Regions from separate parts of the Paenibacillus sp. FSL R5-0908 genome, predicted to be linked through region 1. Evidence: riboswitches for the same ligand, from Rfam matches in the RefSeq annotation. Region 1 holds a riboswitch; the other holds the start of a gene.
What was found. Region 1 has a riboswitch for cobalamin ahead of metE (5-methyltetrahydropteroyltriglutamate--homocysteine S-methyltransferase). Riboswitches for the same ligand answer to the same signal wherever they lie in the genome.
Positions count from the first base shown of each region.

Region 2: linked by a shared signal. The riboswitch ahead of MKZ09_RS05170 (DUF4430 domain-containing protein) and the one ahead of metE (5-methyltetrahydropteroyltriglutamate--homocysteine S-methyltransferase) in region 1 are both predicted to bind cobalamin.

Region 1 covers NZ_JBBOUV010000001.1:5,372,835-5,378,912, forward strand. Annotated here, with positions in the region: gene MKZ09_RS24465 (DUF4349 domain-containing protein) at 1-1,026, opposite strand, end outside; gene MKZ09_RS24470 (DUF1540 domain-containing protein) at 1,454-1,606, shown strand; gene metE (5-methyltetrahydropteroyltriglutamate--homocysteine S-methyltransferase) at 1,751-4,054, opposite strand; cobalamin riboswitch at 4,210-4,415, opposite strand; gene MKZ09_RS24480 (undecaprenyl-diphosphate phosphatase) at 4,515-5,375, opposite strand; gene MKZ09_RS24485 (DedA family protein) at 5,426-6,049, opposite strand; gene MKZ09_RS24490 (FtsX-like permease family protein) at 6,067-6,078, opposite strand, start outside.
Region 2 covers NZ_JBBOUV010000001.1:1,154,267-1,160,344, forward strand. Annotated here, with positions in the region: gene MKZ09_RS05160 (hypothetical protein) at 1-818, shown strand, start outside; gene MKZ09_RS05165 (GAP1-N2 domain-containing protein) at 815-3,811, shown strand; cobalamin riboswitch at 3,939-4,141, shown strand; gene MKZ09_RS05170 (DUF4430 domain-containing protein) at 4,312-6,078, shown strand, end outside.

The DNA.
Region 1 (6,078 bases):
CAGTTCCCGATTTTCTTGCCGTATCCGCTGGGTCTGCTGCTCCCGTCGTGCACGGATATTTTTGCGGGCAAACCAAACGATGACTAAAATAATACCCGCACCGATTAGAATCGGCAATGCGCCTGCAAGAATTACAAAAATCCACTGAAACATAACAGATAGTGCGTTCAGGCTTCCTTTTAAAGCATCCGATGCCCGTTCTAGCAATGGACCTTGCTCTGCCTTTTCCTTCACGGCTAAGCTCTCATCCGTCTGGTACACTCTAAGCTCTACCGTTGAAAAGGATACGTTCTGATCTATATATCGCATTCTGCCTTTGATCTGCTCAATCGTTTCTTGAATCGAACCAAGCTCGTTTGCAAAGGCGACCAGATCACTTGATTTCGTTGCTTTTTTCATAAACTCAGTATATTGAGCTTCCATTAACTGCTTTGCCTTCAGGCGCGACTCCAGATCAACATACTCCTCCGAAACATCCTGACCTTGAATACTGCGCTGCAGCGATTCGTGTTTTACTTTTTCCAAATTATTCAGAAAAGGAGAGAACCCGGAGGCAGGCACCTTAAGGATAAACGTCCCCCCTTGCTCATATTGCGACATGTTCTCGTTAAACTCAATAATATATCCTTTAGCCATCGTTACCATGTTGCGGATTTCAGTCTGAGCTTTACCGTAGTCTTCTACTTCCATAGTCAAATTGGCATGATAGATTAGCTTCTTGTTCAACCCTTCCACGACATCACTGCCCGTGAATCCCGCGTTTCCTTGATCCGTGTTCTCTGATGTTAAACCTTTTTCAACTGGGGTTTCGTTGCCTCCCGCTGCTGTCTCAGCTTCTGCTGAGGTGCTTTTATCCGCTAATGTAGCTTTCGAAGATTGCTCAGTGGTTGCTGCAGCAGAATTACTCGTATTTCCGCCGTCACTAGCTAATTTGTCAGCCGCCGAATTGTTATCACCCGAACCACAACCTGCCAATACCACCGCAAGAATTAATAAACATAAGTAATGCAGACCCCATTTGCGCATTCTCATTCCTCCAAAAGTGTAGTGGTTATCCCTAGCATTGTAACGTTACGGAATGTCATGTTCTGTACAGATCTCTTCCGTCTCTCATTTCTTTGACGTCCCAAAACTTGGAAGGTTGCACAGGAATATGGAATTCCGGTAAATTTCTTTTGGTTTTCTTGTTGAATACACAAAAAGCCGCATTTCTGCGGCTCTTATTGGACATATTTTTGATGTGGGAGAGAGACCCGAAAGTTAAAGAACTCATTTGCTTACAAACTCATTATTTGGTACAATTACCACGTCTAACCTAGTAAAAAAAGCCAAATACCCTCTATTCATAAAGAATGAGGGCGTGACACGGCTTTGTTGAGACAAGCTCCACCTTGCTGAACAGAGCCGTTCATTGAATGATCCTATCAATTACTATAAGGGGAGGTGAACCCTCATGGCAAAAGACGTAGTTTGTGAAGTTAACTCGTGCACCCACTGGGCAGAAGAGAACAAATGCAGCGCTGAATCGATCTTCGTAGCTTTCCACAGCTCCCAAGAACCAAAACGCGCAGAAGAAACAGATTGCAAAACTTTCGAAAGTAAATAAGTAAATGCCTGAAGGGACCCTCCACGGTTCCTTCTTTTCTTTTTCATTCTAACAAGATTGAGAATTATTATCAAGTAGCTGATATAAAAAAATAAGTGAACTAAAAAGCCAGGGTAATTTACCCTGGCTCTAATTTATTTATGTCTATTTAGAAGCAATAACCCCTGACTTTTCCCTCGCAATAGCCGCAGCTCTTACCATGTTACGAAGTGCATCCTCTGTCTCCTGCCAGCCACGTGTTTTCAGACCGCAATCCGGATTAATCCAGAACTGTTCAGGATCCAGCACCCGCAGCGCACGATCGATATTCGCTGTCATTTCTTCTACAGCCGGAACCCGCGGGCTATGGATGTCATACACTCCAAGACCGATTCCTTTATCATAGTCCTGCTCCTCAAAGCTGATAATCAGCTCCCCATGGCTACGTGAAGTCTCGATGGAGATTACATCAGCATCCATAGCCGATATGGAATCGATCATGTCATTGAATTCGCTATAGCACATATGCGTATGAATTTGTGTCGTTGCCTTCACATGGTTCGTAGCAACGCGGAACGACTTCACTGCCCAGTTCAGGTAATGCTCACGGTCTTCTGCCTTAAGCGGAAGTCCTTCACGTATAGCCGGCTCATCCACTTGAATCATTTCGATACCTGCATCTTCCAGCGCTTTTACTTCATGGCGAAGGGCAAGAGCAATTTGATTGGCCACCTCTTCCCGGCTGAGATCATCACGTACAAATGACCAATTGAGGATCGTTACAGGGCCCGTCAACATTCCTTTAACCGGAAGCTTCGTCAACGATTGTGCATAGACACTTTCTTTTACAGTCATAGGCTGTATAAATGCAACATCCGCGTAGATCACCGGTGGCTTAACGCAACGGGAACCGTAGGATTGAACCCAGCCATTACTAGTAAACAAGTATCCATCCAGCTTTTCTCCGAAAAACTCCACCATATCTGTACGCTCGAACTCACCGTGGACCAGAACATCCAGACCTAGCTTTTCTTGGAAGGTAATTGCATCCGCGATCTGCTCACGAACAAATCCATCATAACGCTCCTGATTCCAGACCCCTTTACGCCATTTCAATCTCGCCTGACGCACTTCTACTGTCTGCGGGAAGCTACCAATTGTAGTGGTTGGCAGAAGTGGAAGCTGCCATTTCTCTTGCTGCACCTTTAAGCGCTCAGCAAAAGGCAGACTGCGTTGGTCCGGTAGAGCTGCAAGTGCAAGCACTTGCTCCGCCACATCCTTACGGCCACGCTCAGGTAGTGCGCGGAATGCTGCAATAGCTTCACGACTAGCGGCCAGCGCTGCTTTAGAAGCTTCTCCTTTATCTGCGAGGGCTGCTCCGAGCAGACTAAGCTCTGCAAGCTTCTCATCGGCAAAAGCTAACGCATTCTTAACTGTCGCCTTCAGCTTCACCTCACCTTGAACGGTGACTGGGACATGCAGCAGACTGCAAGAAGGCTGAAGAATAAGACGATCAAGCGGCACATGAACGCTGAGCTTTTCTACCAGTTGCAGCTTAGCGTCTAAATCGGAACGCCAAATGTTCCGTCCATCAATAATTCCGGCACCCAGCCATTTGTCCTTCGGCCAGCCAAGACGTTCGATAGAAGCCAGATTCGCTCCACCATCGTGCACAAAATCAAGACCCAAGCCTTGAACAGGCAACTCTAGCAGTGCCTCCAGCGGTTCAGCAGCTTCAAAATACGTCTGTAAAATAATATTCAAGCCCGGCACGGAGCCGGCAATTTCTGTGTATATCGAGTTAAGCAGTGTTAATTCTTCTTTACTTATGCCTGTAACAATCGCTGGCTCATCGATTTGTACCCAGCTTACCCCTTCTTGCTTCAGTTCCTGTAGCAGTTGAACATAGACTGGAACAAAACGTGCAGCAATCTTGGCGATATCTGCCGCTGCGTAACCTTTGGACAGCTTAAGGAAGGTATACAGACCTAAAAGTACCGGTTTACCTTCAATCCCTGCCTGCGATTTAGCAAAACGATAAGCCGCTAGAGGTTTATTTTCAGTCAGGCGTGGTGTTTGTGTGCCGATCTCTGGAACGATATAGTGATAGTTCGTATTGAACCATTTGGTCATCTCACAGGCAGTAGCCTCAGCATTACCACGGGCCATTGCAAAATAAAGATCAAGCCCGATGTCGCCGCCATCATACGTGTACCGTGGAGGTACAATTCCAAACATAACAGCCGTATCCAACACATGATCATAAAATGTAAAATCATTTACCGGAATAAGCTCAATTCCTGCCTCTTGCTGGGTCTTCAAATGCTGCAGCTGAATTGCTGCCATTTCGGAGCGGAATTGCTCCTCATTTATTTTCCCCTGCCAGTAGGCTTCCAGTGTCTTTTTCCATTCGCGGTTCTTTCCGATTCTCGGATATCCAAGATTGCTTACTTTTACTTTATTCGTCATCTCGATACACTCCCTCTTCAATCTCTTATTTCAAACTCCAAAGCTACTTGCTTTCCTATAAAAAAGAGCGCCCTTCCCTAAAAAAGTCAAAGGGAAAGACGCCCATGATATACCCATGGTTAACGTCTAACACCTCCCTATCTTCCGTAGGTGAAGCAGTGCTGTTGAAACAGGCAGGTCTCCTGGCTAGCGGCGTCAACATCTTGAGCAGTCTTCCCAGCAGTAGTAAATTGCCAGTGACCTCTGTTGCTCGAGATTCTTCCGTTACAGTGGCGGGACCGCATCGGCTTCGAACCGAATTTCCCTATTAAGCCTACCGAATTACTATTTTCCGGTCAGCACCTGTCTCCGATATCTTTCATCATTTGAGTGTCTTAATCTGATGTCATCATACGTGAAAGCCCCGGCAATCTGCAATAGATTACTGGGGCTTCTGTTATATCGATTCCTTATAACGGACTTAGAAAAATACGAAATATACTACAGCAGCAAGAATTATACGGTATATAGCAAACGGTAAGAGCTTGATACGATTGATCAGTTTTAAGAAGAAACGCATCGATAACAGCGCAAATAGGAAGGCACTAATAAAGCCAGCAATAAAAAACGGCAACGCGTCCATGGTGAAATATTGCCAGTTTTTCATCAGTGACAACAGACTGGCACCTGCCATGATGGGTACTGCCATAATAAACGTAAAATCAGCAGCGGCCCGATGGCTCATCCCGAGGAGTACGCCACCAGAAATCGTCGAGCCCGAGCGTGAAAATCCAGGCCATAACGAAAAACACTGTACAAGACCTACACCAAGTGCCTGTTTGTATGTAATCTGATCTACACTCTCAGTTCTGATCTTCTTTGGCCCAAACAGATCCGCAATAATCATTAATATAGCCCCGATCACTAGACCAATTAACACCGTTGAGGTAGAGAATAAATGCTCATCAATATAATCATTAAACAGAACACCTAACACACCTGCAGGCACTAACCCTACCAAAACCTGAGTCAGCTTGAGGTGCCCGCCCTGCTCCATCTGCGGTAGCTCCTCTGTTACAGGATCCAATTGCTTACGGCTGAAACGCTTTAAGCCTAACAAATCAATGAACCGATTTCTAAAAATCACAACAACCGCTAATATTGAACCCAGTTGAATAACTACTTTGAAGGTATTTGCCGTATATTGTCCAAATAACGCCTGTGATTTCAGCCACATATCATCAACAATAATCATATGACCCGTGGAGGATACTGGAGCAAATTCGGTTAAACCTTCAACAAGCCCCAAAATAATGGCTTTAATAATCGTTAATAGCTCCATGTGTTTCCCTCCTTTTTAATAATCATTTCTATTATCAGTCCTCCACCCGCTTAGCCCTCAGTGTTCATTCTCCGGCTGCGTTTGCGGAAGTACAGAAACCCAATAATAACTAATCCGCCAGCAATTAGTACATAGACTACATTGGAGTACACATCCATGTACATGGCAATGTCTTCCCAGGATTCGCCCAAAGCCGCGCCAATAAGCACAAGCAGCAAATTCCATCCCAATGTGCCAATCGTTGTGAAGATCATAAACACTCCAAATTTCATGCCCGACATTCCCGCCGGAATCGAAATCAGACTGCGGACCAGCGGAACCATCCGACAAAACAATACAGTCCAATAGCCATATTTATCAAACCAGGCGTCAGCCTTGTGGATATCTTTTTTACTGATCCGAATTAGGCCACCCCAGCGTTCAACCAGTTTCTCTAACCGGCTCACATCCAATAATCGTCCAATATAATAGAGGATTACTGCACCCAGTAGTGAACCAGCCGTGGCAGCAATAATTACACCAGGGATCGTTAAGCTCGTCGTAGTCGTCATAAATCCTCCAAAGGGCAGGATCACTTCTGAAGGAATTGGTGGAAATATATTTTCAAAGGCCAGCATCAGAAAAATACCGAAGTAACCAAACTGCTCCATAAAATCTGTAATCCATGCTTGCATCTTGTTACCCCCATTTCTCATATCAAGTT
Region 2 (6,078 bases), 4.2 Mb from region 1:
CATTGCAGCATACTACAGCAGGTCATTTTGATGCCGCTTGTATGCCGCTTAATGCAGAAATTAGCCGTAAGTTCCGTACATTGTATGAGGAACCGCTTTTTGAGCGTGGGGATCTGCTGGCTTCTACACAGAAGGAAAAAATGCAGGAGCCTTTTATCTTTCAATTTGTCTTTAAGGATGAAAATAAACCGCCACTGACACTTGTATTCTTTGATGTAGCAGGTGAGGGTATGGTGGATCAGGATTATCTTGGACTTCATGGTCAGCATATCAAGAACTCAGCGGGTATTTTGTTTATGGTCGATCCGCTGCAAATCCGTTCTATCCGTGAAAAGATTCATATTAACATCGGTGACCGCCCGGGAGAATGGGTCTCACAATATGACGAGCCACGCGATGTGGTGCTGACGATGTTCGGTGATTTTATTGCCTATCAGGAAAAGAGCAAAACAGACATTCCAACAGCGGTTGTGCTTGCCAAAAGTGATATGCTGCATTCACTCAAGGATGAAGATGGCGATTACATCAAGTCTAACAGCAATGTGTTCAATAACTATGTTCACCGCAAAACATTAAACATGGACGAGTTTCATAATATCGACGGGGAAATTCGCAGATTTATTGGTAAGGTGGACAGACCCTTTAAAGATACAATGGATGTTTATTTCGCGAATACGGGTTATTTTGCAGTATCTGCGTTGGGCAGCAACCCTGTGAATCAAAAGATTGAGGGTGTAGTAAGCCCGATTCGTGTAGACGAGCCTTTTATTTGGCTGCTGCATAAGCTGAAGTATATTGAGGGGAGCGACGGCCCGTGAATGTTTTCTCAGGGTCAACAATCGCCCAACAGATGTACACCCGCGAACGTCGCGGAGTGTTTCGTTCCACAGAAGGCTTCGATACGGTAGCGAAATCAGATAGTCTAGACAATAATTTTGTGAAAAAAATCCTTCATCCCTTCTGCCTCTACGATGCTCCTGCGGAGTTAACCGCGCGTGGGGAGAAGGATGAGGCTGCATATCCTGGTGCGCTGCACCTATTTCATGCTGAGAACGGGGATACAGTTATTGGGCTTAGTCGTTATCAAGCGGCCGATTTCACAGGCCAACGAAGCGCTTTTTTTGCACATAACTATGTAGTACCTGCTTCACGTTCCGAAGAAATTGTGCAGAGCTATGGAGACTGGCTGCATGCTGATTTTGCAGAGCGTTATACTGGAGAGCTTGGTGGAACCTTGCCGGAGCTGCCCTCTATTCCAGTTGTTCGCACAGACCGCAGCCCGGATCCAATCGCAGGCTTACGCTTGCTAGGGATTGATGAAGGGATATTCAAGGCGTTATTGCAAGCGGTAATGCTCTCTGTAGCAGGTAAGAAAAAAATCTACGTGGCTCTAAACGTACCTATCACCGAGTTGTCCGCGCGGGCGGTGGAGCTTACAGAAATTCTGTATAGCGTGCTGCCGTATGAATTCCGCCGTAGATTAGGCGTGATTACGTATGCGAATGAACCGCAAAGCCGTAAATATATACATCTTAGCTTTGTGGAAAAAGGTTCACTTCGTCCCGGTGACCGCAGTATTGAGAAGGATTATACCTTTGATTTGGCTTCCGGACGGATGGGGAATGTCGATTTTGGCGAGTCCCGCCAGCCTTATGCTGATTTGGTATGGAAGCTGTTACTGCTGAATCCAGGAGATATTAACGACTTCGTAAGCTTCGCCGATCAGATTCTGCGTGGAGAGAGTCCTGAGCACAAGCTATCTCTTTCTTTCTATAATGAGCTGGCTATCTTTTATGAGATTGAGCAAGGGAACGAGCATTTATATACGGAAAACAAGAGTGCGGTGCTAAGTGGTTTGCTTTCATACCTAAAGCCAGACGGTGCAATTCATTCTAGAATCCGCTTGAATGATATTTTCTTAGAACGGTTTGACCGGGAATTTGATCTGATTCGGCAAAGAAATGTGCCAGATCCAGCGATTATGGAATGCTTTAAAGAGTATTTTGTACTTAAGGATCACAATTACAGGGTAAGAATCGTGGATTATTTCATCAATGGGATGCTTCATAGTGTGGAAGCGGGCCGCAAGGATATTTTGAGTGCTGCTTACGGGATCATTGAGAGTAATGATGAGTTAAGTGCAGCTTACTTCCAGCGCGTGATGTCTGAAACTTATTTCCGTAAGCAGCTACTTGAGCCTTATATGGAATCAAGACTAGCTGCGGCGTCCAGATCTGCGGATATTCTGAGCTTTGTGCTCCATTGGGGGCGGTTCCTGCCTGTGGCGTTAGAGCAGTCTTTTGCTCAAAATGCTGTGAAGGATTATTTGCTAGAAAAGCTCCAGCTGGAGCATGATCCGGTGGCTTCTGTGGCGGAAATTCATGAAATTGTAGATAAGGCAGAAAAAGATCGCCGTAAAGGAACAGGAGTTGCTCCTAAGGCACTCTCCCTAATGCAGGATCTTGCTGCTTCAGCAGATAGATTCTTACTGAACCGCTTATCGCTTTCTGATATGACGCAGGAGGAGCTTCTGGAGGTAGTTTTTTTACGATATGGTAATGTTGTCGATTGGCAGCCGCCACTGGATAGGATTAGCAAGCAGAAAGAGAATGCGCTGCGTGCAGCTTACCGCTGGTTTGGTGAAGAGAAGCCAAATGAAGAGATTTTTACAGGATTGTCTCCGCAGGAACTAGACGATGTGCAGCTACTGGGTCGTCGTTTGCTAAAAGAGGCACGTGTTCTGGAACCCTTTGAACGGCTTCCGCTAGCCTTTTACTATACAACTCAGCGTGAAGGGGGTCCGCTGGATTACGATGCGCTTCTGGAGCTGTTAAAGCGTAAAGCCGGTTCCGACAAAGAAATCATCTATCGGTTTTTTGCTTGGTCGCAAGGAAATTCTTTATTTAAGGTTTCGAATAAAAAGCTGCAACCGGGTTACCGTAAGGCGATTCTGAAGTATTTCCTGAGCAGTGATCGTGAAGCGTTCAAGAATCGGGAATTCCGAAAGAACTATGTCGCGGCAGCTCGGCCTGCTCTGCAAAATGTGTACAATGAAGCCCGCTCCCAACTGGCTTCCCCGCTGGCGCGCTGGATCAGCCGCAGCCGATTTCGACTCTTAATCTCCGGCTCCATTACGGGTATTCTGGTGATTATTGCAATTATCGTATTCAGTATGCTGCGTCCGGATGATACGAAGACGGCTCTGCCGGGAACAAGCCCTGAGCCGACCCCTGTTCAGAGTGCAGGCAATGTGCTGCCTCCGGCTTCAGTATACTTGAAGGATCAGAGCGGCGAAGGAGATAAGGGGAGCAGCATATTGGTGTTCACCTTCGCAAGTGCAGATGACTGTGTGCAGTTTCAACCGACTGAGATTAGTTTAATGTCTTCGTCTACAGAGATAGATAAAAGCTTTAAGGTCGCTGCTACGAATGGGACTTGTCCAGTGCCGTCAACGGATGGGACGGATGAGAGAAACGCCGATGACGAGTCAGATGCCGCTGGCACTACTGGAGGAACAGCAGAAGGTGCAGATGCTACTAATGCTGTAGCTGATGTATCTCCGTCTCCTACGCCTTCCTCTGATGCTGAGGATAGCACTGGGTTGCCTTCCGCAACAGCTGTGACTGAAGGGGAACAATCTTCCTATCAGGTTGAGGTTACATTGGAGCCTGGAGCGACAATTTTAGAGAAAAGTATGATCAAAGCCGGAAGATTTACATTGATCGTAGATCCCGATCCTAATATTCCACCAGCTTCTGATTCAAGTGCTGAACCTTCCCCAACTGCAAGTCCGGAAGGAACAGCAGAATAACAAGCTTTCTGAACAGCAATACCTACCGGCAGGTGGCGTAATGCTGTTCATTTTTTTGCTGCCCATACTAAGCTTTTCTATAGACATGCTATGTATTAATAGATATGATTATGGATGTCAAAATAAGATACTACATACTGGAAAAGGTGCAGACTCTATCAATCTAGTCGTCTGCTTAAAAGGGAAGTCCGGTGCAAGAGTCCGGCGCGGTCCCGCCACTGTATGTGCGGAGTTTTTCTTCTATAAGCCACTGCCCCTAAGGTAGGGTGGGAAGGTGAAGAACAGCGATGAAGCATCAGCCAGGAGACCTGCCTTTTTCGTGAGCGTTTCTATTCTTCGTGGGGTAAGAATGTGGAACATATACAGATGGACTGTTGGCAGGAAGCAAGCGCCTCAGCCTCGATTTGTAATCTTCCCTGACCGCCCTCTAAAGGGGCGGTCTTTATGTTATGCGTCTTATTCCCAGCAGTACCCATTCTTATACAGAAAGAGGTTAAACAATGAAGAAAATCATGTCTTCCAAGTTTGTAGCACTTGGGCTGGCCTTATTCATGGTCATTTCAATTCTAGGAACATCTCTTGCTCCGGCAGGACAAATATTTGCAGAAGCGAGCGCTGGCTCCGGTCTGGAAGCAACTGCTGCGGAGCGGATTAATGTTGCGGATGCGACTTATGCGGCTGCAGAATATCTCTTGAAAGGTGGCGTGCAATCGGATTGGCAAGCTATTGGATTAGCGCAAGCAGGATATAAGCTGCCAGCCAGTTACCATTCAGAGCTTGAGAAAAAAGTAAAGGATGCAGCTGGAAATTTCGCCAATGTAACCGATTATGCTCGAATCGTGCTCGCAGTGAGAGCGATTGGTGCAGATCCTACTAGCTTTGCTGGTAACGGAACGACTCCTGGCTATAATCTGATTGAGAAAATTTATAATAACAGCAAGCTCAGTGAACAGACGCTTAATAATCCGGTATATGCTTTACTTGCGCTGGATTCTGGTAAATATAATATCCCAAGTGACGCGAAATGGACGGCGGATAAGCTCCTTACGGAGATTCTCTCCAAACAAAATCCAGATGGGGGCTTTGCACTAACCTCAGGCACAAGTGAGCCTGATATGACAGCGATAACCTTGACGGCTCTGGCGGCACATAAAAATAATCCCGAAGCCTACTTAGCAGGGCTACAAGCCGTAGCCTGGTTATCCGCAGCTCAAGATAGCCATGGGGGTTACGGTGACAGTGCTGAAAGTAGCGCACAAGCAATCCTTGGACTCACATCCTTTGGAGTTGATCCTAGTGGATTAGAATACACCAAAAACAAAGTGGATCTAATGGAGAACCTGCTCAGCTATCGTCTAGCTGATGGTAGCTTCACCCATAGCCGTGGTGGAAGCAGTAATGTTCTGGCGACAGAGCAAGGGCTTCAGGCGCTGGTTGCCTATAATTTGCTGTATAAAGGAAGCAACAATAAGCTATACGATTTTTCCAAGTCCTCCATTCAGAGCTCACTAATCTACGCTCCTGTAACGATTGAGGGGCCACAGGCCACGTTGGCACAAGGGTACGCCTATGCTGGCAACGCACTTGGAGCGTTAGAGAAGCTGGCGCTTCAAACGAACTTGCCGATCACGAATCCTTCGGGCAATTATGTGACTGGCATCGGAAATATTGTTGCTGGAAGCTTTGGTGGTTATGACGGATGGATGTATGTTGTATCGCGTGACGGAAAATGGATGAATCCCGATGTAGGTATGAGTGATTTTGTACTTAAAGATTCAGATCAGGTACTGGTTTATTATGCCGGAGATGACACTAAGCTTGTGGATTCCGTTACGCTTTCCAAAGCAAATCTTAAAGAGGGCGATTCTTTTACCGTCACTGTAACTAGTAAGACGTGGAAATGGGACGCTGCTACGAACACTTCCTCTCCTGTAACTGCAAAAGCTGCGGGTGTTCAGGTCCAAATTGGAGCTCAGACGGTAACGACGAATGCTAAAGGTGAGGCCGTATTCTCAGGAAATGTGCCCGCAGGTGACTATACACTGACTGTAACTGGCTACCGTGAAGGCAAAGCCCCAACGATTGCTAAATATACAAAAGCTCTAAAAGTGATTTCTAAGAATGTAACAGCTTCGCTAACCGTTGAAGGCCCGGAAGGGTTGATTAGTGAGGGGACTTTGAAAGCCTCCAATGCCCTTGAAGCGTTGCAACAACTAGGGTCTACCGATGATTTTAAAGTAGATATCACCAAATCGTCTTATGGCAAC